3 regions of the Mesorhizobium sp. CAU 1732 genome follow, and region 2 is predicted to be linked to each of the others. Evidence: predicted binding sites of a transcription regulator. Region 2 holds the regulator's gene; each other region holds the start of a gene.
What was found. Region 2 encodes PhoB, which activates phosphate uptake and scavenging genes when phosphate is short. Its sites were predicted from a motif close to TGTCATNNANCTGTCAT; they were not measured.
Positions count from the first base shown of each region.

Region 1: ugpB (sn-glycerol-3-phosphate ABC transporter substrate-binding protein UgpB) is a predicted target of PhoB. The motif match lies at 4,711-4,727, and genes of this name have one in related genera.
Region 3: AAFN55_RS20445 (DUF2794 domain-containing protein) is a predicted target of PhoB. The motif match lies at 2,886-2,902, and genes of this name have one in related genera.

Region 1 is NZ_JBDQQR010000003.1:20,544-27,868, forward strand. It holds gene AAFN55_RS21735 (hypothetical protein) at 1-93, shown strand, start outside; gene ugpC (sn-glycerol-3-phosphate ABC transporter ATP-binding protein UgpC) at 318-1,406, opposite strand; gene ugpE (sn-glycerol-3-phosphate ABC transporter permease UgpE) at 1,420-2,268, opposite strand; gene ugpA (sn-glycerol-3-phosphate ABC transporter permease UgpA) at 2,336-3,220, opposite strand; gene ugpB (sn-glycerol-3-phosphate ABC transporter substrate-binding protein UgpB) at 3,291-4,601, opposite strand; gene AAFN55_RS21760 (glutathione S-transferase family protein) at 4,845-5,456, opposite strand; gene AAFN55_RS21765 (EAL domain-containing protein) at 5,560-6,420, opposite strand; gene AAFN55_RS21770 (EAL domain-containing protein) at 6,417-7,325, opposite strand, start outside.
Region 2 is NZ_JBDQQR010000002.1:226,035-233,359, reverse strand. It holds gene pstB (phosphate ABC transporter ATP-binding protein PstB) at 1-703, shown strand, start outside; gene phoU (phosphate signaling complex protein PhoU) at 725-1,432, shown strand; gene phoB (phosphate regulon transcriptional regulator PhoB) at 1,446-2,135, shown strand; gene AAFN55_RS18800 (vanadium-dependent haloperoxidase) at 2,232-3,554, shown strand; gene AAFN55_RS18795 (CRTAC1 family protein) at 3,554-5,164, shown strand; gene AAFN55_RS18790 (ROK family protein) at 5,169-6,416, opposite strand; gene xylF (D-xylose ABC transporter substrate-binding protein) at 6,605-7,325, shown strand, end outside.
Region 3 is NZ_JBDQQR010000002.1:577,027-584,351, reverse strand. It holds gene acnA (aconitate hydratase AcnA) at 1-834, shown strand, start outside; gene AAFN55_RS20455 (ceramidase domain-containing protein) at 939-1,604, opposite strand; gene AAFN55_RS20450 (DUF1223 domain-containing protein) at 1,745-2,503, shown strand; gene AAFN55_RS20445 (DUF2794 domain-containing protein) at 2,916-3,302, shown strand; gene AAFN55_RS20440 (ABC transporter ATP-binding protein) at 3,315-4,094, opposite strand; gene AAFN55_RS20435 (iron ABC transporter permease) at 4,091-5,092, opposite strand; gene AAFN55_RS20430 (ABC transporter substrate-binding protein) at 5,089-5,913, opposite strand; gene AAFN55_RS20425 (TonB-dependent receptor) at 5,942-7,325, opposite strand, start outside.

The sequences.
Region 1 (7,325 bases), on a different contig from region 2:
TCGCGCTTCTATTACATCGACATCGACGCGTTGAACGACGTAGTCTCCACGCTCGCGCCGGCTCATTCGCACAGTTGGAAACACGTCGCCTGACAAACCCTAAGTAGGGTTGTCGCATAGGGAGCAACCCCCACCCCTTACCCCTCCCCACAAGGTGGAGGGGGATTCTGTAAGCGAACAGCTTGTCTTCTACGCCTGCCAATGTGCGATGGCATCAAGGTTCCCCTCCCCCTTGTGGGGAGGGGTTAGGGGTGGGGGTATGACGCTGCTGCTACGCTCGCCGTTTCCGTATGCGATAGCGTTGGACCCAACGGCGATCAGACGCGCCGGCCGGTTTCCGCATCGAAGATATGCGCCATGCCCGGTCCGATTGCGAACGGCAGCACATCGCCCTCCGATATGCGCGCGCTGCCCGGCAGCCGCGCGACCAGCTCGCCCGAACGACCGTCGGCATCGACCGGATAGCCATGCGCCAGCGTATCGGCGCCCAAGGTCTCGATGGTCGTGACCTTGAGCTCGACATCGGCGTTGTTGCGATCGCTCACCAGCGTGAGATGTTCGGGGCGGACGCCCAACAGGACCCGCCGCCCGTGCTCGGGAAGAACGGTGTCGCGCGGCTTGATGGAGCCGCCGCCAGCGAGCGTCAGGCCCTTGGCGGTCTCCCCGCCTTCGGCTGCCAGCAGGTTCATCGCCGGCGAGCCGATGAAGCCCGCGACGAAGATCGATGCCGGCCGCTCGTAGATCGCCATCGGCGTATCGATCTGCTCGGCGATGCCCTGGTTCATGACGACCAGCGTATCGGCAAGCGTCATGGCCTCCACCTGGTCATGCGTCACGTAGATGCTGGTGACGCCGAGCGCGCGCTGCAGGCTCTTGATCTCGATGCGCATCTGGCCGCGCAGCTTGGCATCGAGGTTCGAGAGCGGCTCGTCGAAGAGAAACGCCTTCGGGCTGCGCACGATCGCGCGGCCCATGGCGACGCGCTGGCGCTGGCCGCCCGAAAGCTCCTTGGGCTTGCGTTCGAGATAGTCGGCCAGGCCGAGCGTCGCGGCCGCGTCGCGCACGCGCTTGTCGATCTCGTCCTTGGCCATGCCGCGATTGCGCAGGCCGTAGGCCATGTTGTCGTAGACCTTCATATGCGGATAGAGCGCATAGTTCTGGAACACCATCGCGATATCGCGCTCGGCAGGCCCGAGCGTGTTCACGATCCTGTCGCCGATCGAGACCGTGCCGGAGGTGATCTCCTCCAGCCCCGCGACCATGCGCAGAAGCGTGGACTTGCCGCAGCCGGACGGCCCGACGAGCACGCACATCTGGCCATCCGGGATCGAGATGGAGACGCCTTTGACGGCCTCCACCACGCCGCCATAGGTCTTTCTTACGTCCTTGAGTTCAACAGTCGCCATGGGCGTACGCTTCTCACTTCTCGGTTTCGACGAGGCCCTTCACGAACCAGCGTTGCATGAGCACGACCACGAGGATCGGCGGCAGGATCGCCAGGATGCAGGTCACCATAACGAGGTGCCACTGCGTATCGGCGTCTGCGAACGAGATCATCTTGCGAAGCGCGATGACGATCGTGTTCATGTCGTTGCGGTTGGTGACGAGCAGCGGCCAGAGATACTGGGTCCAGCCATAGATGAAGAGGATGACGAACAGCGCCGCGATGTTCGTGCGCGACAGCGGCAGCAGGATGTCCTTGAAGAACCGCCACGGTCCCGCACCGTCGACGCGCGCGGCCTCGACCAGTTCGCCGGGAATGGTCAGGAAGAACTGCCGGAAGAGCAGCGTCGCCGTCGCGGACGCCATCAAGGGCAGCGTCAGCCCGGTATAGGTGTCGATGAGCCCCAGATCGACCATCACCTTGTAGGTCGGCAGGATGCGCACTTCGACGGGCAGCATCAGGGTGATGAAGATCACCCAGAAGAAGAACATCCGGAACGGAAACCGGAAGAACACGATCGCGAAGGCCGACAGGATCGAGATCACGATCTTGCCGATCGCGATCGCCAGCGCCACGACGGTCGTGTTGAACAGCAGCGTCCCGACATCGACCCCGCCGATGCGCCCGATGCCGCCGAAGAGCGCCGTCGTGTAGTTCTCCCAGAAATGGCTTCCGGGCAGCAATGGCAGAGGCGGGCGCAGGATGGTCTGCAACGAATGCGTCGAGGCGACGAAGGTGTAGTAGATCGGGAACGCGACGATCAGGATGCCGACGATCAGGACCGCGTGCGCAATGTAGCGCGACGTGCGGCTGACGCCGAGCATCCCGCCCTCCTCCTTCCGGCCGAATTTGACGGCCGTTGTCGCCTTGAGCGGCGCGACTGCTTGAGCCTCAGCCATAGTGCACCTTCTTTTCCACATAGCGGAACTGGAAGGCGGTCAGCGCGATGACGATGACCATGAGGATGACCGACTGCGCGGCGGAATCGCCGAAATTCAGGTTCACGAAGCCATCATTGTAGACCTTGTAGACCAGCGTCTCCGTGGCCTTGCCCGGCCCGCCGCCGGTGACGGCGTGGATGATGCCGAACGTGTCGAAGAAGGCGTAGGTCGTGTTGATGACGAGCAGGAAGAACGTCGTCGGCGCGAGCAGCGGGAAGATGATCGTCCAGAAACGCTTGGTCTCGCCCGCGCCGTCGATCGCGGCAGCCTCGATCAGCGATTTCGGGATCGCCTGGAGGCCGGCGACGAAGAACAGGAAATTGTAGCTGATCTGCTTCCAGGCCGCCGCCGCGATGACGAGGCTCATCGCCTGAGGGCCGTTGAGCAGCGGGTCCCACTGGACGCCGGCGGATCGCAGCATGTAGGCGAAGGTGCCCATCGTGGGATTGAACATGAACAGCCACAGCATGCCGGCGATCGCGGGCGCGACCGCATAGGGCCAGATCATCAGCGTGCGATAGAAGCCCCGCGCACGAATGACCTTGTCGGCCATCACGGCGAGAAGCAGCGCGATCACCATCGCAAGCGCTGCCGTCGCGATCGAGAAGATCGCGGTCGTCTGCACGCTGGCGATGTAGCTCGGCTGGCCCAGCACGCGCTGGAAATTGGCGAGGCCGACATAGGCGCTGTTGAGCCCGAACGGGTCCTCGCGCAGCACCGACTGGTAGAGCGCCTGGCTCGCCGGCCAGTAGAAGAACACGGCGGTAATCGCCAACTGCGGCAGAAGCAGCAGATAGGGAAGCACCTTGTTCGGAAACACGACGCGTGGAGACACGGACGATCCTCGATGTTGCGAAACCGCCCGCGTCGAAACGCGGGCGGCTCCGGGCTCGTATGGAGTTTTCTTAGTTGCCGATAGCCTGCTGGATGGCGGCGTTGCCGCGCTCCACGGAGTTATCGAGCGCCTGCTGAGCGGTCTGGTCGCCGGCCAGCATCTTCTCGAACTCCTCGTTCTCGATGTCGCGGACCTGCGGCAGGTTGACGAGGCGGACGCCCTTGGAGTTCGCGGTCGGCTCCTTGCCCATCATCTGCTGGATCGGAATTTCGCGGCCGGGGTTCTCGTCATAGAAGCCCGACGCCTTCGTTGCCTCATAGGCCGCGATGGTGACCGGCAGGTAGCCCGAGACCTGATGCAGTCTTTCCTGGATTTCGGTCTGCGAGAGGAACGCGAAGAAGGCGGCGACGCCCTTGTATTCCTCGTCGGACTTGTTGCCGAACACCCAGAGGCTCGCACCGCCGGGGATGGTGTTCTGAGGCGCGCCTTCCAGATCGTCGTAGTAAGGCAACTGACCCAGACCGTAGTTCAGGCCCGACTTGATGACGTCGCCAAGGCCGCCCGACGACTCGGTCATGATCGCGCACTCACCCGAGAGGAAGAGCTGCTTGGCTTCGGACGTACGTCCGCCGTAGCGGAACGTGTCGTCCTTCGCGAGATCGGCGAAGTTCTGGAAGTGGCGGGCGAAGGGCTCGGTGTTGAACGTCAGCTCGACGTCCGTCGAGGCGAGACCGTTCTCCTCGGTGCCGTACTGGAGGTTGTTCCAGGCCGCGAAGTTCTCGAGGCCGATCCAGGTCAGCCAGGTCGATGTCAGGCCGCACTGCGCGGCGCCGCTGGTCTTGATCGTCTTGGCGGCTTCGAACACTTCCGGCCAGGTCTTCGGCGGATTGTCGACGTCGAGGCCGGCTTTCTCGAAGATGTCCTTGTTGTAGTAGAGGATCGGCGAGGACGAGTTGTACGGGAACGACAGCATCGTGCCGTCCGGCTTGGAATAATAGGCCACGATGCCGGGCAGATACTGGCTCTTGTCGAACTCGGTGCCGCCCATGGACAGGATTTCGGCGACAGGCTTGATCGCGCCTTCCGCGCCCATCATCACGCCGGTGCCGACGTCGAAGACCTGCAGGATGTGCGGCGCCTGGTTGGCGCGGAACGCGGCGATGCCGGCGTTCAGTGCTTCGGGATAGGTTCCCTTGAAGACGGGAACGATCTTGTAGTCGCTCTGGCTCTCGTTGAACTCCTTCGACAGGGTCTCAACGACTTCGTTGTTCGCGCCTGTCATCGCGTGCCACCAGGAAATCTCGGTGACGGCGAATGCGGCGGATGAGGAAAGAACTGTGACTGCGGCGGCGAGGCCGACCGCGAAACCCTGGGTCTTCATGTTACGCTCCCGTATTTCGTTGGCGAAAGATCCGGGCTGCGAACACGCGCGTCACAGTGCGTGCGCGGTCCTCCCAACCCGGTCCCGCAAATGGGAGTATCGACGGTTCATGACAGTTCGACAACAGTTTTGTTTCACGTTCGTGAAATTTCGGAATGGGTATTCCACAGCCATCCGCGACCAAAGCGAAAGAAACCCGAAAGTCCGTTGCCCGCGTTTCGGGTTTCAGATGGCGCTCGCCAGCTAAGGCAGCCACTCAAGCGAGACGTGTCCCTCGTCGGCGCGGACCCGCTCCAGCCACGCTTCGACATGCGGGAACCTGTCCATCGGATAGCCGGCAAACCCTGCGTCCTGCGTGTAGGCGAAGAGCGCGATGTCGGCGACGCTGAGCGCGTCGCCTGCGATGAACGGCGTCTTCGCAAGCTGGCTCTCCATGACCTCGAGCGCCTTGGTGCCGCCCTCGAAAAGTTGCTGCATGCGATCCGGCGTGGCCTGCGATGCGCGCTCGGGATATTTCAGGATAGCGCGGCGAACGGCGATGAACGGTTCGTGGCTGTACTGCTCGAAGAAGAGCCACTGATAGACCAGCGCCCGCTCATGGGAATCTGCCGGAAGGAACCGGGTCCCCTCCGCCAGATGGAGAAGCATCGCGTTCGATTCGGCCAGGAAGCGGCCGTCCTCGAACTCCAGCAGCGGCACCTTGCCGTTGGGGTTCCTGGCGAGATAGGTCGCCGTGCGGGTTTCGCCGGTAATCGAATTGACCGCGACATGACGAAACGGACGGCCGAGCTTGGCCAGAAGCAGCCGCGGCTTGTAACAGTTGCCGCTGTCCGGCATTCCGTAAAGTGTGAGCATGGGGTCCCCTTTGCGTCTGTGACGGCACGACAGTTCCCCAACCCGCGCGCCGATACCAGTCACAACAATTGTCCGATGCTTCAGCGCCGCTGATGGTTCGCAATCAGGAGCGGATGCCGCCGACGAGCGGAACCGGCCGCCCGCCGGCACGCAACAGGTCGGACAGGCGATAGACGGGTGGCTCGACCAGCGTTCCGGCAAGAGACGGTTTGGACAGCACCGCGCCGCTGACCCAGTCCGCGCTGGCGGCGAACGCAGCCGCCGCATGGCCGGCCGTCTCGATCCCCTCGACCATAACCGTCGCGCCGCGATCCTGCATGCGTTCGATCAGGGACTGGAGGAGTGGGACGGCTTCCGGCTTCGCCGTGACACGCGCCAGCCAACGGCTGTCGAGGACAGCGAGGTCGGGACGAAGCGCGCGGATCGCCCCGACGGGCGGATAACCGTCGATGCTGCCGCCGACGGCCGTATGCGCGCCCAGCGATTGCAGCGCGAGCAAGACGCCGCGCGCACGCTCCACCTGGGTCTCGTTGCCGATATCGATACGGGCGACGATGCGCCGTGGATCGAGCTCGGTATCGGCAAGGACCCTGTTCACAAGCGCGCCGATCTCGGACGCCGGCAGATCGTCGTCCAGCGAGAGCCGGCTAAGGTCGATGACGTGGTCGACGTCCTCGATGCCGAGATGCAGCAGGTTTCGCAGGTGAAGCGGAACCTCGAGCCTGTGAACCAGCCGGCGATCGCCGTCGCCGATCTCCCGCAGGAAGATTTGCGTGCGAATCTGCCTGCCATCGCGGAAGACCTGCAATTGCGGGCTCACGGCGGCGATGACGAGGCGATCCCCGGCGATCTTGAAGCAGAGATCGAACGCGGTGCGCAGGACGTGATCGCCAACGCTTGCCGATGCGAGACCAATCTCGTCCAGCGTGATCAGGGTGTCGGGGTCGGAAGGGAAGGTCGTCATCGGGAGGGGCGTCGTCCGAATGTCTTGCGGACCGGCACAGCGGACCTGAGAGCAGGCCTGTCGCCGAAGCCGGGAGCCTCGCCGCCATGCACCGCCGTGTGGTTGTCATGCGAATACGGCTGACGGGCTGCCGGGGTTTCGCCCTCCCGGCGAAATGACGAGAAACTCGTCGGCGCGATCTCCGGCCGGGCGAGGATGTAGCCCTGCACCATGTGCGCGCCGGATTCCTCGGCCAGTTCGAGCTGCCAGGGTTCCTCGATTCCCTCGAAGACCGTCTTGATGCCGCGTGCCGCAAACTGGTCGACCATGACCTTGAGCAGCGCGAAGCCCGGTCGGGAATCCATCAGCCGCGTGATCCACTGCGCGTCGAACTTGACGATATCGGGCTTGAGCGCCGTGACGCGCTCCATGTCGGAATCCTCCGCGCCGTAATCGTCCACGGCAATCCTGAGGCCGTGGTCGCGCAGCGCGGCGACGAAACCGTTGAGCGCCTGTTGCGAGTTCGTTTTCTGCTCCGTCACCTCGCAGACGACGCGCCGCGGATCGATGCCGGCCTCGTGCAGCGTCAGGCGCATGTCGCGAAGCGCGATCTCCGCGATGTCGCGCTCGCCGAAGATGGAGGGATCGAAATTGATGAAGAGCTGCGTCGCCGGATCGAGGAACGCGCCGGCGTTCAAGAGATGAAGCGTGCGGGTCAGCGTCTCGACATGCAGCCGGTCGCCGGCCGGAATGCTGCGGAAGAAGGTGTCCGGCGAGACGCTGTCACCGTTGCGATCGGGACGGATCAGCCCCTCGAAGGCATCGACCGTCAGCTTGCCGTCGTGAAATCCGAAAATCGGCTGGAACGCGGATTTGAGCGTGTAGACGCCCCACACCCCGGTCGTCGTGCGGTCGTCATGCCTGAT
Region 2 (7,325 bases):
GCTGTTCGACGTGTCGATCGACATTCCCGAGAAGGCGGTCACCGCCTTCATCGGTCCGTCGGGTTGCGGCAAGTCGACATTCCTGCGCTGCTTCAATCGCATGAACGACACGATCGAGGGCTGCCGGGTGACGGGCAAGATCGAGCTCGACGATTTCGACGTCTATGACGCCTCGCTCGACGTGGTGGAACTGCGCGCACGTGTCGGCATGGTGTTCCAGAAGCCGAACCCGTTCCCGAAATCGATCTATGAAAACGTGGCCTACGGCCCGCGTATCCATGGGCTCGCCCGCAACAAGGCGGATCTCGACGCGATCGTGGAATCCAGCCTGCAGAAGGCCGGCCTGTGGAACGAGGCGAAGGACCGCCTCAACGAACCCGGCACCGGCCTTTCCGGCGGCCAGCAGCAGCGCCTGTGCATCGCGCGTGCGATCGCGGTGTCGCCCGAGGTCATCCTGATGGACGAACCGTGCTCGGCGCTCGACCCGATCGCGACGGCGCGCATCGAAGAGCTCATCGACGATCTGAAGCAGAATTTCACGATCGTCATCGTCACGCACTCGATGCAGCAGGCCGCCCGCGTCTCGCAGCGAACCGCCTTCTTCCATCTGGGCATACTGGTCGAGGAAGGTCCGACGGACCTGATCTTCACCAGCCCGAACGAGAAGCGCACGCAAGACTACATCACCGGTCGCTTCGGCTGACGCGGCGTAGAGGAACCAGCCATGGGTGAACATACAGTCGCATCCTTCGACGAGGAACTCGGCCACATCGACCGGCTGATCCGGGACATGGGGGAGCTGGGCAGCGAGATGGTCCTGGCCTCGACGCGGTCCCTCCTGAACTCCGACAACGCTCTCGCGCAGCGCGTCATTTCCGACGACGCGGTGATGGACGCACGGCAGCGGGAACTGGACGACCGGGCGATCACGCTGATCGCCAAGCGCCAGCCGATGGCGCAGGATCTGCGCTCCGTCGTGGGCGCGATCCGCATGGCGGCCGATCTCGAGCGGATCGGCGATCTCGCCAAGAACATCGCCAAGCGCGTCAATGCGGTGGGCGAGGACGCGACGCCGCGCGGGCTGTCGCATTCGATCGATGCGATGGCCGAGATGGTGATCGCGCAGGTCAATGCGGTCATCGAGCGCTACGAGGCCCGCAACGCTGCCGATCTCGTCACGCTGCGCGCGGACGATGAGAAGATCGACGTCCAGTACACCGCGATCTTCCGCGAACTCCTGACTTACATGATGGAGGATCCGCGCAACATCACGGCCTGTACCCACCTCCTGTTCTGCGCCAAGAATCTGGAGCGCATCGGCGACCATGTGACGAACATCGCCGAAAACGCGTATTATGTGGTGACCGGGCAGCAACTGCCCCTGCACAGGCCCAAGATCGACGAGACGTCGGTCAGGGTCGAGGCGGAATGAGGACCAGCAGCCGATGATTGCTCCCAAGATCATGGTCGTCGAGGATGAAGAGCCGCTCGGCGTTCTGCTGAAATACAATCTGGAGGCGGAAGGCTATCAGGTCGAAGTCGTCATGCGCGGCGACGAGGCCGAGATAAGGCTTCAGGAAAATGTTCCCGACCTTCTCGTCCTCGACTGGATGGTGCCGGCGATCTCGGGCATCGAATTGTGCCGCAGGCTGCGCATGCGGGCGGAAACCGAGCGCCTGCCGATCATCATGCTGACCGCGCGGGGCGAGGAAAGCGACCGGGTTCGCGGTCTGTCGACCGGAGCTGACGACTATCTGGTCAAGCCGTTCTCGACGCCGGAATTCGTGGCGCGGGTGAGGGCGCTCCTGCGCCGCGCCAAGCCGGAGGTCCTGTCGAGCGTTCTCAAGGTCGGCGACATCTTGCTCGACAGGGAATCGCACCGTGTCTACCGCAAGAAGAGCGAGATCAAGCTTGGACCGACGGAGTTCCGGCTGCTGGAGTTCATGATGCAGCATCCGGGCCGGGTGTTTTCGCGCGGGCAGCTTCTCGACAATGTCTGGGGCGAGACGATCTACATCGACGAGCGCACGGTCGACGTGCATGTCGGCCGACTGCGCAAGGCGGTCAACAATGGCCGCATGCCCGACGTCATCCGCACGATCCGCGGCGCGGGCTACGCGATCAAGGAAGCCTGAGCATCGACTGCCGGTGAGGCTTGCGGCAGTGCTGCCGCGCATGGTTATCTCCGATCGACCGCGTTCATCCGGATGCGATCACCTTGGGGGAGGATCATGGATCTCATTCGTTTCGCCTTTATCGCGATAGCCATCGGCGTGGCTGTGATCAGTGGTGCCGGTCAGGCACATGCTGAGGACAGCGAGCGCATGTCGCCGAGCGAGGTGGTGATCACCTGGTATCGGCTGAGCCTGGAACTGGTTCGCCACACTCCCACCTATTCGCCGCCCGTTGCCAGCCGCGCTTTCGGCTATGTCGGCGTGACGGCGTTCGAGGCGATCGCCTCGGGCTCGGACGATCTGACGAGCCTCGCCGGACAGGTGAACGGCCTCGATGCGCTGCCGGCCCGCGAGGAGGGCGCGGATTATGACGATGCCGTCGTCGTCCAGGCCGCCACCGCTCACGCCATCAAATCGCTGTTCAGCAATACCGGCCCCACGGGACAGCGCGCGTTTGGTGCGATGGAGCGCAGGTTGGCGGAAAGGGCGGCGACAGGGTTGGCGCACGATATCGTCCAACGCAGCACCGCCCATGGCATCGCGGTCGCGGATCACATCCTCGCATGGTCGCTCGAGGATGGCGGCGCGATCATCGAGAATATGGGATTTCCGCAAAGCTACGACCTGACGGAAGGCCCGGCGCACTGGGTTCCGACGAGCCTCGTCGCCCAGCAGCAATCGCCGCTTTTGCCCGACTGGGGCAACAACCGCCCGTTCGCGATGCCCGAAGGCGGCACCTGCGGCCTGCCGCCGCCGCCGGAATACAGCGAGGAGCCGGATTCCGAGTTTTATCGCGAGGCCTACGAGGTCTACGAAGCGAAGACGAATCTCACGCCCGAGCATCGAGACATCGCATTGTTCTGGTCGGACGATCCGATGCTGTCACCCACACCGCCGGGCCACTGGATCTCGATCGCAATCCAGATTCTCCAGGACAATCAAGCCGGTATCGATGAGACGGTCGATGTGCTCGCGCGCCTCGGCATGGGCATGGCGGATGCGTTCATCGGGTGCTGGCATGCCAAGTTCGAATACGACCTCGTACGGCCGATCACCTATATCCGCCGCGTCATCGACCCGAAGTGGGAGCCTCTGCTCAACACGCCGCCCTTCCCGGAATATCCGAGCGGGCACAGCACGCAATCGGGAACCGCGGCCGCCATCCTGACGGCTATCTTCGGCGACAACTTCGCCTTCGAGGACATAACCCATGTCGATGACGGGTTGGCCGGTCGCCATTTCGCGAATTTCCATGAGGCGGCGGAGGAGGCTGCGTTGTCGAGGCTCTATGGCGGGATCCACTTCCGCGCGGCGATCGATCTCGGTCTCGAACAGGGCCACTGCATCGCGGCGTACATAACCGCGCTGAAGACGCGGTGATGACGATGCGCGGACAGGTCCTGCTTGCCGGTGTCGTCGGAGCCATGGTTTCCGTGTCCGCAGCGACTGCTGCGGATGACGGGGTGGCCGTTCCGCGTTTCATCGACGAGACCGCGAGCGCCGGCGTCTCGAGCATCTATGAGGGCGATTGGGAATATATGGTCGGGGGCGGCGTCGCGACGTTCGATTGCGACGATGACGGCTACCCCGACATGCTGCTCGCAGGCGGAAGCGCTCCGGCCTCGTTCTATCGCAACGTCAGCCGGCGCGGCGGCGCGCTCGCCTTCGAGAAGGCGGAGAGCGGCCTCGAACTGGACGCGGTGACCGGCGTCTATCCGATCGACATCGATGGCGACGGCATCATGGATGTCGTCCTGTTGCGCGTGGGCGAGAACGTCGTGATGCGCGGCAAGGGCGGCTGCACATTCGAACGCGCCAACGAGGACTGGGCCTTCGACGGCGGCGACGCATGGTCGACCGCATTCGCGGCGACCTGGGAACGCGGCGCGCAATGGCCGACGCTTGCGGTCGGCAACTACATCGACCGGACGCAGGATGCGTTTCCATGGGGGTCGTGCACGGACAACTGGCTGCACAGGCCCGAAGGCGAGCGCAAATTTGCTCCGCCAATCGCGCTGACGCCGAGCTATTGCGCGCTGTCCATGCTGTTCACCGACTGGAACCGGTCCGGCACGCCGTCGCTTCGCGTCTCGAACGACCGCGAATACTACAAGGGTGGCGAGGAGCAGCTCTGGCGCATCGAGCCAAATGCCGCGCCGGTACGCTACACGCCGCAGGACGGCTGGAAGCGCCTGCGCATCTGGGGCATGGGAATCGCGGCCTACGATCTCGATTTCGACGGTTATCCCGAATATTTCCTGACGAGCATGGCCGACAACAAGCTTCAGACGCTTGCAAACAGGGAGCCCGGCGCATCACCGAGGCCGGACTATGCGGATTTGGCGTTCGCCAAGGGCGTGACCGCACACCGCCCCTATGTCGGTGACAATCTGAAGCCCAGCACGGCGTGGCACGCGCAGTTCGAGGACGTCAACAATGACGGCCTGGCCGACCTCTTCGTGGCCAAGGGCAACGTCGCGGAAATGCCGGACTTCGCGGCCGAGGATCCCAACAATCTGCTGCTGCAGAAGCCTGACGGCACGTTCGTGGAGGCGGGCGACAAAGCAGGGGTCGCGAGCGTGGCGATCGCGCGCGGGGGCGCACTTGTCGATTTCAACCTCGATGGTCTCGTCGATCTGGTGGTCGTCAACCGCTGGAAGAGCGCCGAACTCTGGCGCAATGCCAGCGACGATGCGGGCCGGTGGTTGCAGATCAAGCTCGTGCAGGAGGGACCGAACCGCGATGCGGTCGGTTCATGGATCGAGGTGAAATGCGGCGAGCACGTCATGCGCCGGGAGATCACCGCCGGCGGCGGGCATGCGAGCGGGCATGCCGGCTGGTGGCATTTCGGCCTTGCCGACGAGGAGCAGGCGCAGATGCGGGTGATCTGGCCGGATGGCAGCGAAGGCGCGTGGCAGGAGGTCGCCACGAACAGTTTCCAGATCGTGGAACAGGGGAAGGCGCCGACTTCCTGGACGCCCGAACGCTGAGGCTTCAGGCGACTTCCTGGCCGTGTGCAAATGCACTCGGTGACATGCCCGGTCCGAATATCTCGTTGTCGACGAAGGTCAGCGCCTGACGCGCGCAGCCCTCGCGGATCAACGGCATCTCGTCGGGCTCCAGCTCGAAGGAGATCGCGGCATTGTGCTGGCCGCCTGCGGTGCGTGCGATTGCGGCGCGCATGGACGGTTCGATCATATCGAAAGCCGATGTGCCGAGCCCGACGATCGCGACCGGGGCTGGGTCGAAGAGCGCGAACAGGCTGCCGAGACCGAAGCCGATCGCCTCGCCGGCATTCACGAACGCCTGGCGCTCGCGGCCCGGGTGGTCGCGTGCCGCTGCGGCCATCGCGAGCATCGTCGCGTCGTCGATGTCGGCCACGGGTTGTGCGCGTTCGCTTTCGCCACGGGAGTGGCGGTAGATCGCATAGTTTCCGGCGTAGGCCTCGATGCAGCCGCGCCGCCCGCACCGGCACAAAGCGCCGTTGGGGATGTGGATCATGTGCCCGAACTCGCCGCCGGACGAATGCGAGCCGGTGAACAGCTCGCCCCTCAGGATGAGCCCCATCCCGATGCCGTTCGAGAGCAGGATCGTGAAGAAATTGTCGCGATATCGCTCGGGCATGCGGCCCCGGAGCGCGACCGCGATCATGTTGCAGTCGTTCTCCACCGTGACCGGCAGCGAGAAAGCGTCCTCGATGGCGGCGGCGAAGGCGATGTCGCTGTGCGGCGTGATGGGCGACCAGAGCAGTTCGCGTGCCCCGGAATCCGTGATGCCCTGAACGGCAAGCGTGATGCGGACGACGGGGCTATGCCCGGTGCCGAGCTTGGCCAGAAGCCTGCGGATCGAGGCGATGACCGCGTCCGACAGCTCGACCGCCGTCATCGTCAGGGTCGGCGGGCGCGAGATGTCGTGCGCGATGGCCGTGCCCGCATAATCGATTGCGGAGGCAGACAGCGAATTCAGAGACAGCATGGCGGAAATCACGATGGCGGCGCGCGGGTTCAGACCCAGCGCGACCTGCGGACGGCCGCGCTTGAGCGCTGCCGTCTCGCCGTTCTTGACCTCAACAAGGATGCCCTCGCCGATCAGATCGGCGGAAATCGTGGAGATCGTGGAGTGGCTGAGGCCCGTGGTGCTTGCGATCTCGGTGCGGGACGGCTGGTTCGCCCGCCTGACGGCGGCGATCACCATAGAGCGATTGCGCTTGCGCAGATCGTCGTGTCGTACGCCGACCGTCATGACTCGTCATCCTCCCTGCAATGGACCCCGTGTAGCGTTGTCCTCCCGGCTACACCAGCACTGCGCGTTGGATATTGACATGGCCCGTTCACTGAGTCATTATTTTTTTCGAGGCTCGAAAAAAAGAGCTTCGCACTGTTGAAGAGCTCGTATCATCAAGCGCTCAACGGAGCGCAGGGAGGAACATCATGAGGAATTTCGCAACCGCCTTGCTGGCGGGCGCCGCCATGTCGCTCACGCTGTCTGCTGCGGCGCATGCCGAAGGCAAGATCATCGGCGTGTCATGGTCCAACTTCCAGGAAGAGCGCTGGAAGACAGACGAAGCTGCCATGAAAGCCGCGATCGAAGCCGCCGGCGACACGTACATCTCCGCGGACGCCCAGTCGTCGGCCGCCAAGCAGCTCACCGACGTCGAAGCCCTGATCAGCCAGGGCGCGAACGCGCTGATCATTCTCGCACAGGACGCAAGCGCCATCGGACCGGCTGTCGAGAACGCCGTCAACGAAGGCATTCCGATCGTCGCCTATGACCGCCTGATCGAAAATGTCGACGCCTTCTACCTGACGTTCGACAATCAGGAAGTCGGCCGCATGCAGGCGCGCGCCGTTCTCGAAGCCAAGCCGGAAGGCAACTATGCCTTCATCAAGGGCTCGTCGTCTGATCCGAACGCGGACTTCCTGTTCTCCGGCCAGATGGAAGTGCTCAAGGAAGCCATCGATGCCGGCAAGATCAAGAATGTCGGCGAGGCCTACACCGACGGCTGGCTGCCCGCCAACGCGCAGCGCAACATGGAACAGATACTGACCCAGAACAACAATGAGGTCGCCGCCGTGGTCGCCTCGAACGACGGTACTGCCGGCGGCGCCATCGCGGCGCTGGAAGCACAGGGTCTCGCAGGCTCAGTGCCGG
Region 3 (7,325 bases), 350 kb from region 2:
GACGAGAACTGGCAGAAGGTGCAGGCACCGACCGGCCAGACCTACACCTGGGACGATGCGTCGACCTACGTCCAGAACCCGCCCTACTTCGTGGGCATGGGCAGCAAGGCGGAAACGACCGCGCCGATCAAGGGCGCGCGCGTGCTCGGCCTCTTCGGCGACAAGATCACCACCGACCACATCTCTCCGGCCGGCTCGATCAAGGCCGCTTCGCCGGCGGGCAAGTACCTGATGGACAATGGCGTGGGCGTCGCCGACTTCAACCAGTACGGCACGCGTCGCGGCAACCATGAGGTGATGATGCGCGGCACCTTCGCCAACATCCGCATCCGCAACCACATGCTGGGCGAGAACGGCAAGGAAGGTGGATACACGATCCACTATCCGTCGAAGGAAGAGATGTCGATCTACGACGCCGCCATGCGCTACCGCGAGGAAAAGGTGCCGCTGGTCGTTTTCGCCGGCGTCGAATACGGCAACGGCTCGTCCCGCGACTGGGCCGCGAAGGGCACCAATCTTCTCGGCGTGCGCGCGGTCATCGCGCAGTCCTTCGAGCGCATCCACCGCTCCAACCTCGTCGGCATGGGCATCGTGCCCTATACCTTCGAAGACGGAACGAGCTGGGCTTCGCTCAACCTGAAGGGCGACGAGGTCGTGACGATCGACGGCATCGACACGATCAAGCCGCGCCAGAAGATGGTGGCCAAGGTCGAGTATTCGGACGGCACGGTGAAGGAAGTCCCGCTTCTCTGCCGCATCGATACGCTGGACGAGCTCGACTACTTCAAGAACGGCGGCATCCTGCAATACGTTCTGCGCGACCTCGCAGCGTAAGCAGCGGCTTTTCCTTCTCCCCGTCTACGGGGAGAAGGTGGCCTGAAAGGCCGGATGAGGGGCAGAGCGATCCTTCGAAGGTTGGCTCTCTGCCTCTCATTTGCTTACCGCCGCGGCGCCCCATATCGCGCCGTTGCCGCCAGCAGAACGCCCAGCATCAATCCGTTGATCGTGTGCCACAGGAAGTGCGTGCCCAGCGGCATCGCTTCGCAGACAACCGGATCGATAGCCCGGAATGTGACGGACGCGCAGAACATCAACGCCGCGACGATGTTGTACCAGCCGGCCGGGTTGCCCGCGCGGATCACCACCATGCCGAAGAAGATCAGCGCCAGGAACGGCGGAAGATAGCCTGTCGAGCCATTCGTCGCCTCCCGCAGCCAGTCGGGGACCATCAGCGTGATGATCGCGGCGGTGATGTAGAAGCCGATGAAGACGGCGAGCGCTCTGGGCCATGCCATGCCGACGAAGCGGCGCAGGTTCAACCATGTATAGGCAAGCGTAAAGCCCGCAATCGGCAGGATATCGGCCCACATCGTCAGCCGGTTGGCGAAGGTATGGAACAGGAACGAGCCTATGCCGATCGCCACCGCCCACCACGCCAGCGCCTCGGCGAAGGCGCCGGTACCGCGCCTGCGAACCTCATAGACGCCCCAGAGCCCGGCGAGGACGAAGGCCAGGTTTGTAAGCGCGTTGACCGGTTCCGACCAGAATTCGGGACCTGTCCGCTCGCAATAAAGATCGAGATGGGTGTGAAGTTCATCGAACATGATCGGTTCTCGTGATAGTGCCGGCTTGGTATAAGCGTTTCACCGCAACGTGACTTTCCGTTGAAGCCTGTGCTGCCTAATCTGTACGCAGACTTCGACGGGCTTCCAGCCTGAATCCGAAACGACTACCGGGAAATTCCGTGGGCTTTAGAAACCTCAGGCTGGTGACGGCCGTTTTCCTCTTTGCACTGCCCTATGGCGCGGCTGCAGGGGATCATGTCAAGCGCCCGCGTGCCGTGGTCGAGCTGTTTACAAGCCAGGGGTGCAATTCGTGCCCGCCCGCGGACGAACACCTCAGCGCACTCGCCCGGTCCGGTGACGTCGTCGCCCTGTCCTACCATGTCGATTACTGGGACTATCTCGGCTGGCGCGATACGCTTGCGACGCCCGACAACACGGCTCGCCAGCAGGAATACAGCCGCACCTTCGGCAATCGATCCGTCTACACGCCCCAGGCCGTCGTCAACGGCCGCCATCAGTTGAACGGCGCCAAGCGCAGGAAGCTCGATGCCGCGATCGAACGCATGGAGGGCACCGTCGAGGGCATGACCGTCGATGTCGACGTGACCTATTCCGGCGACAGCGTGATTATCGAGACGGGCGCCTCGGATCGGAAGATCAGCGAGGCGCAGATCGTGCTGGTCTATTTCGATCCCGCCACGGAAGTCGAGATCAAACGCGGCGATAACAAGGGCCGCTCCTTCGTCTATCTGAACTCGGTATCAAGTTTCCACACCGCCGGAATGTGGCACGGCAGGAAGACGCGCTTCGAACTGCCGATGAGCGAGATCGTCAAGAAGGCATCCGGCGGCTGCGCCGTGCTCGTCCAGGAGATGAAAAAAGGCGGCCTTCCCGGGCCCATCCTCGGCGCGGCGATCATCACCGTTCCGCAAAGCTGACGCGGCAGCAGACAAAACAAAACCGACGCCGAATTTCTCCGGGCGCCGGCTCTTGTCTTGCTTTGGGATCGTTCTGCTGCCGATATCTGGGGTCTTGAGACCCGGAGTTGGTTCGATCCGACCTTGACCCCGTGGGCGGGGGGCTTGGGGTTACAGGGCCATGCCGGACCGAACCGTCTCAGGCAACGAGGGGATGTTCGCCAGACTTTGAGGCGGTAGCTGGGATAAAAGAAGGCGAGAATGTGGCAGAACATCACCAATGGAGACAGGTGGTGCGTGTTCGTGATCTGGCTGTAACGAAGCGTTACAAGGGCGCGAACAGCGAGAGCGGTGGATGCCACAAGTGGCTTGCAATTGGCCCGGTGACGCGCGACCTTTCATGTGTCGTCGAACTGTCACGAAAGGCTGCTGCATGACCGATCACGGCACGGGCGCGGAGGGTAGGGACGATTCCGCGATATTGATCCCCCTCCATGAGGCCCGTCGAGAACGCGACGCATTGCCGGTCACGTTTCACCGGCGCGAGCTGGACATGATCCTCAGGATATATGGCGAGATGGTCGCCGCCGGAGAATGGCGCGACTACGCGATCGACCACCTTCGGGACCGCGCCGTGTTCTCGGCATTCCGCCGCACCAGCGAGGTGCCGCTCTACCAGATCGTGAAGACCCCGGCCCTGGCGCGAAAACAGGGCGCGTTTTCGGTGGTGGCCGCCAACGGCCTTATCCTGAAGCGGGGCCACGAGCTTCCCCGCGTTCTGTCGGTGTTCGACAAGCCGCTCAAGCTGGTCAGGGCCTGACAGGCGTTCGTCCTACCGGGGCTCGGCGAGATCGAGCGGATGGACGATGAGGCGCCCGTCGCTGTCGGCGACATAGGCGCGTATTCCGTAGACATCGCGAAGCCGGTCGGGCGACAGCACGTCGGCAGGTGTGCCCTGCGCGACTATCTTGCCGCCGTCGATCAGGATCAGCCGCGTGCACCACCGCGCCGCGAGCCCCAGGTCGTGCAGCGACACCAGCACGCCCTTGCCTTCACCGGCGAGTTCCGCAAACAGCCGCATCAGCGCAATCTGATGCGAGGCGTCCAGACCCGCCGTCGGCTCGTCTGCCAGCATCAGCGGGGCTTCCTGCACAAGTGCGCGCGCGATCAGCACCCGCGCCTTCTCGCCGCCTGAGAGGTCGGTTGCGGGCCGTTCCGCGAAGGCCGCCACATCCATCCGGCGCATCGCCTCGACGATTGCCTGCTGGTCGTGGACGCTCTGTGAAGCGAAAGCCCGCAGATGGGGTGCGCGGCCGAGCGACACCAGGCGGTGCACCGTCACCGGCCATGCGATCTCGCGCTCCTGCGGCAGATAGGAGACGAGCCGCGCGCGGTCCCGCGATGCTATCCCGCTCGCCGATCGACCGGCGAGTTCGATGCCGCCCTGTGACGGGGTGAGGCCGAGAATGGCCCGCAGGAGCGTCGACTTGCCCGCGCCGTTCGGCCCGATCAGCCCGACGAACTCGCCCGACTGGATTTCGAGCGACACGCCGTCGAGTACATCGGTGTTGCCGAGTCTTGCCCGCAGGTCCGAGATCGCCAGCAAGGTCACAGCATGGTCCTCCGCGTGCGCCAGACGAGCCACAGGAAGAACGGCGCGCCGACGATCGCCGTCAGAACGCCCAGCTTGAGGTCGCGGTCAGGAGCGATGACGCGCACGAGAACGTCTGCCGCCAGCAGCACCGACGCGCCACCGAGCGCGCTGGCGGGCAGGAGGCGCGACGGGATCGATCCGACGAGCGGGCGCAGAATGTGCGGCACGACGAGGCCGACGAAGCCGATCGCGCCCGCCACCGCAGTCGCCGCGCCAACCGACGCCGCCGTACCGAAGATCGCGAGGAACTGCACGCGGCGCATGTCGATGCCCATGCTCGACGCCGCGTCGGGGCCAAGCGTCAGCGCGTCGAGCGGACGGGCAAGCGCCCCCAGCATCGCCCAGCCGATCAGAATGAACGGGGCCGCCAGCCAGACATGGGTCATCGAACGGTCAGTCAGCGATCCCAGCATCCAGAAGACGATCTCCAATGCGGCGAACGGGTTGGGCGAGAGATTGAGCGCCAGCGATGTCATCGCGCCCGCGAAGGCCGAGATCGCGACGCCCGCGAGGATGATCGTCAGCGTTCCGCCGCCGATACCCGCCATGGCGCGGACCAGAAGCACGGCGACCACCGCCCCGCCGAGCGCTGCGATCGGGAGGCCAAGCGGGAAGGCCGCAGAGAAGCCGGTGTAGATCGCGAGCACCGCGCCAAGCGATGCGGATGCGCTGATACCCAAAAGTCCGGGTTCGGCCAGCGGATTGCGCAGGAAGCCCTGCAGAACCGCGCCCGACAGGCCGAGCGTCGCGCCGATCATCAGCCCCAGTATCGCGCGCGGCAGGCGGATTTCCCGCATGATCAGCGTGATTTCGCCAGCATCGCCTGAAAACAGGGCGCGCATGCTGTCGCCGAAGCCGATCGCCGCCGGCCCGACCGTCAGCGACAGCATGAACAGGCCGGCAGTGAGCGCGCCCAGCAGCGCCATCAGCAAAGTGAAACGGGGTGGGTTTCTCATTGCGCCTTGGTGCCCTGCGCTGCATCACGAAGCAAGCGCACGGCATCCAACGTGAATGGCGCGCCGCAAATCCAGAGGCTGTCCGGCACCGTCACCACCTTGCCGGCATCGTAGAATGCGCGAAAGGCTGGATGGACGAAATTCTCCTGCGCCAGAGCTGGCCGGTCGTAGCTGGTGGTGCCCGTCACGACGAGGTCGGGGTGACCCGCAAGCAACGCTTCGAGCGGCATGCGCGTCCCGCCCATGACGCCCTGTTCGGCTGCCATGTTCGTCAGGCCCGCGGCGTTCATGACGGCGTTGGTCAGCGTGCCGGCGCCTGTCGTGTAGCTGTTGGAGGAGTAGGCCACCGCGACCGTGTCCGACCGTGGCAATGCTGCCAGTTCGGCAACGCCGTCGTCGAACGCGCGCAGAAGTTCAGCCGCGCGGTCCTGCCTGCCGAGCAGGTCGCCGACGCGGGTGATCGCGGTGCGAATGTCCTCGAAATTGTTCGCCGGCGCGAATTGCTCGACGCGGAAGCCGAGCCGCCGAAGAAGCTCGACGGTCGTGCGGGCGGTAAAGGTTCCGGCGAGAACGAGGTCGGGCTTCATCAGGAAGACCTCCTCGGCCAGCCCGTGATTGGCCGGATAGGCTTTGGCTTCCTCGACCATCGTCGATGTGTCGGGATTGGCCGCGAGACGGGACACCGAGTGGATCTGGCCCTCTCCCGCGATCAGCATAGCGAGCTGGTCCGTGCAGACGTTGATGGAGACGACGCGGCGCGGCGGTTCCTGCGCGCCGCCCTGCTGCGCCGAGGCGAGCAGGGCGGCGGCGAGAACAGCCATGAAAGAGTGACGCCGCGTCGTCATGAGGTCAGAACGTCCGCGAGAAGCTGACGTTCACGGTACGGCCCGGCGCCCGGTAGTTGTTGACGGTGGCGTAGTCCTCGTCAAAGACGTTTTCGATCGACACCTTCAGCGCTGACGCTTCATCGAATGCGTAGTTCGCCGACAGATCGAGTATCGTGTAGTCGGGCAGTTTCACGAGGTTCGCGGCATCGCTGAAGCGTGACGCGGCGAACGAAACCCGCGCACCGAGGTCCAACTTGTCGGTCGCGCTGAACGTCACCTCGGCCGACGCCTTGAAGCGATCCTGTCCGGGCAGGTAATTGCCGCTTATCGAATCACGCGGATCGCGAATGTCGATCGTTCCCCGGGCAAACCAACGCTCGTTGAAGCGATGGTCGATCGACGCTTCGAAACCGGTGACCTTGACGCGCTCGAAATTGGCCGGCTGCCAGAAGCTGAATGGATCGGTCGGATCGATCGGCGCCCAGGCGATCTGGTCGCGGACCCAGCGCTGATAGAAGGCGACATCGAAGACAGTTGCTTCGGTAGCCTGCCACCGCAAACCGACTTCGTAGGAGCGTGATGTCTCTGGCTTCAGGTCGGGGTTCCCATCGAACGGCCAGTAGAGGTCGTTGAAGGTCGGTGCGCGAAAGCCGGTTGCGTAGGAAGCGCGGCCGACGAGCCCCGGTACGAACTCGTAGCTGGCGCCGACATTATAAGTGGTCGCCCCACCGAACTGGTCGTTGTGATCATGCCTTATGCCGAGATCCACGGTCAGCGCATCGAAGGCAAGCTGGTGCTGCGCGAAGACTGCGGCCAGCGTGCGTCCGTTGACCTCGTAGCTGTCCTTCGGACCGACATTCTCGCGATAAACCTCGACGCCGCCGTTGAGGACATGCTGCAGATTTCCGGTCGCGAAGGATTTTTCGGTGGCAGCGAAGAAACCGTAGCGATTGGTGTCGAAACGGGATTCCTCGCCCCGGCCGAACGCCTTCGAATGGTCGATGCCCGAAATAAATTCGATGGTCGATTCCCAATCGTCGGTATGGATCAGACGCGTGCCGACCTTGCCGGCGAAGACCGTGGAATCGGACTCGTTGGCCCCTGATGGGACGCCGAGAAAGTTCCTGCTGTCATATTGGGTGCGGGCGCGGGAGAAGACGCCGTTCGCGTAAAGGTCGCCCCAATCGAAGGCCTTCGAGAGCGAGAAATGACCGCTGCCTTGCAGGAAGCCGTCATCGTCGAGCTCGACCGGCCAGGTGGTAAAGTCGTAGCCCCTCGTGCCCCGCACGAGACCGCCGAATACGAAGTTCAATCCGTCTTCGGTCTGCCCCTGAACGTCGGCTCCGACATGTCCGCCCCACGGATGTGAAACGCCGGCCGTCACCGTCGTGCAGACATTGTTGCCG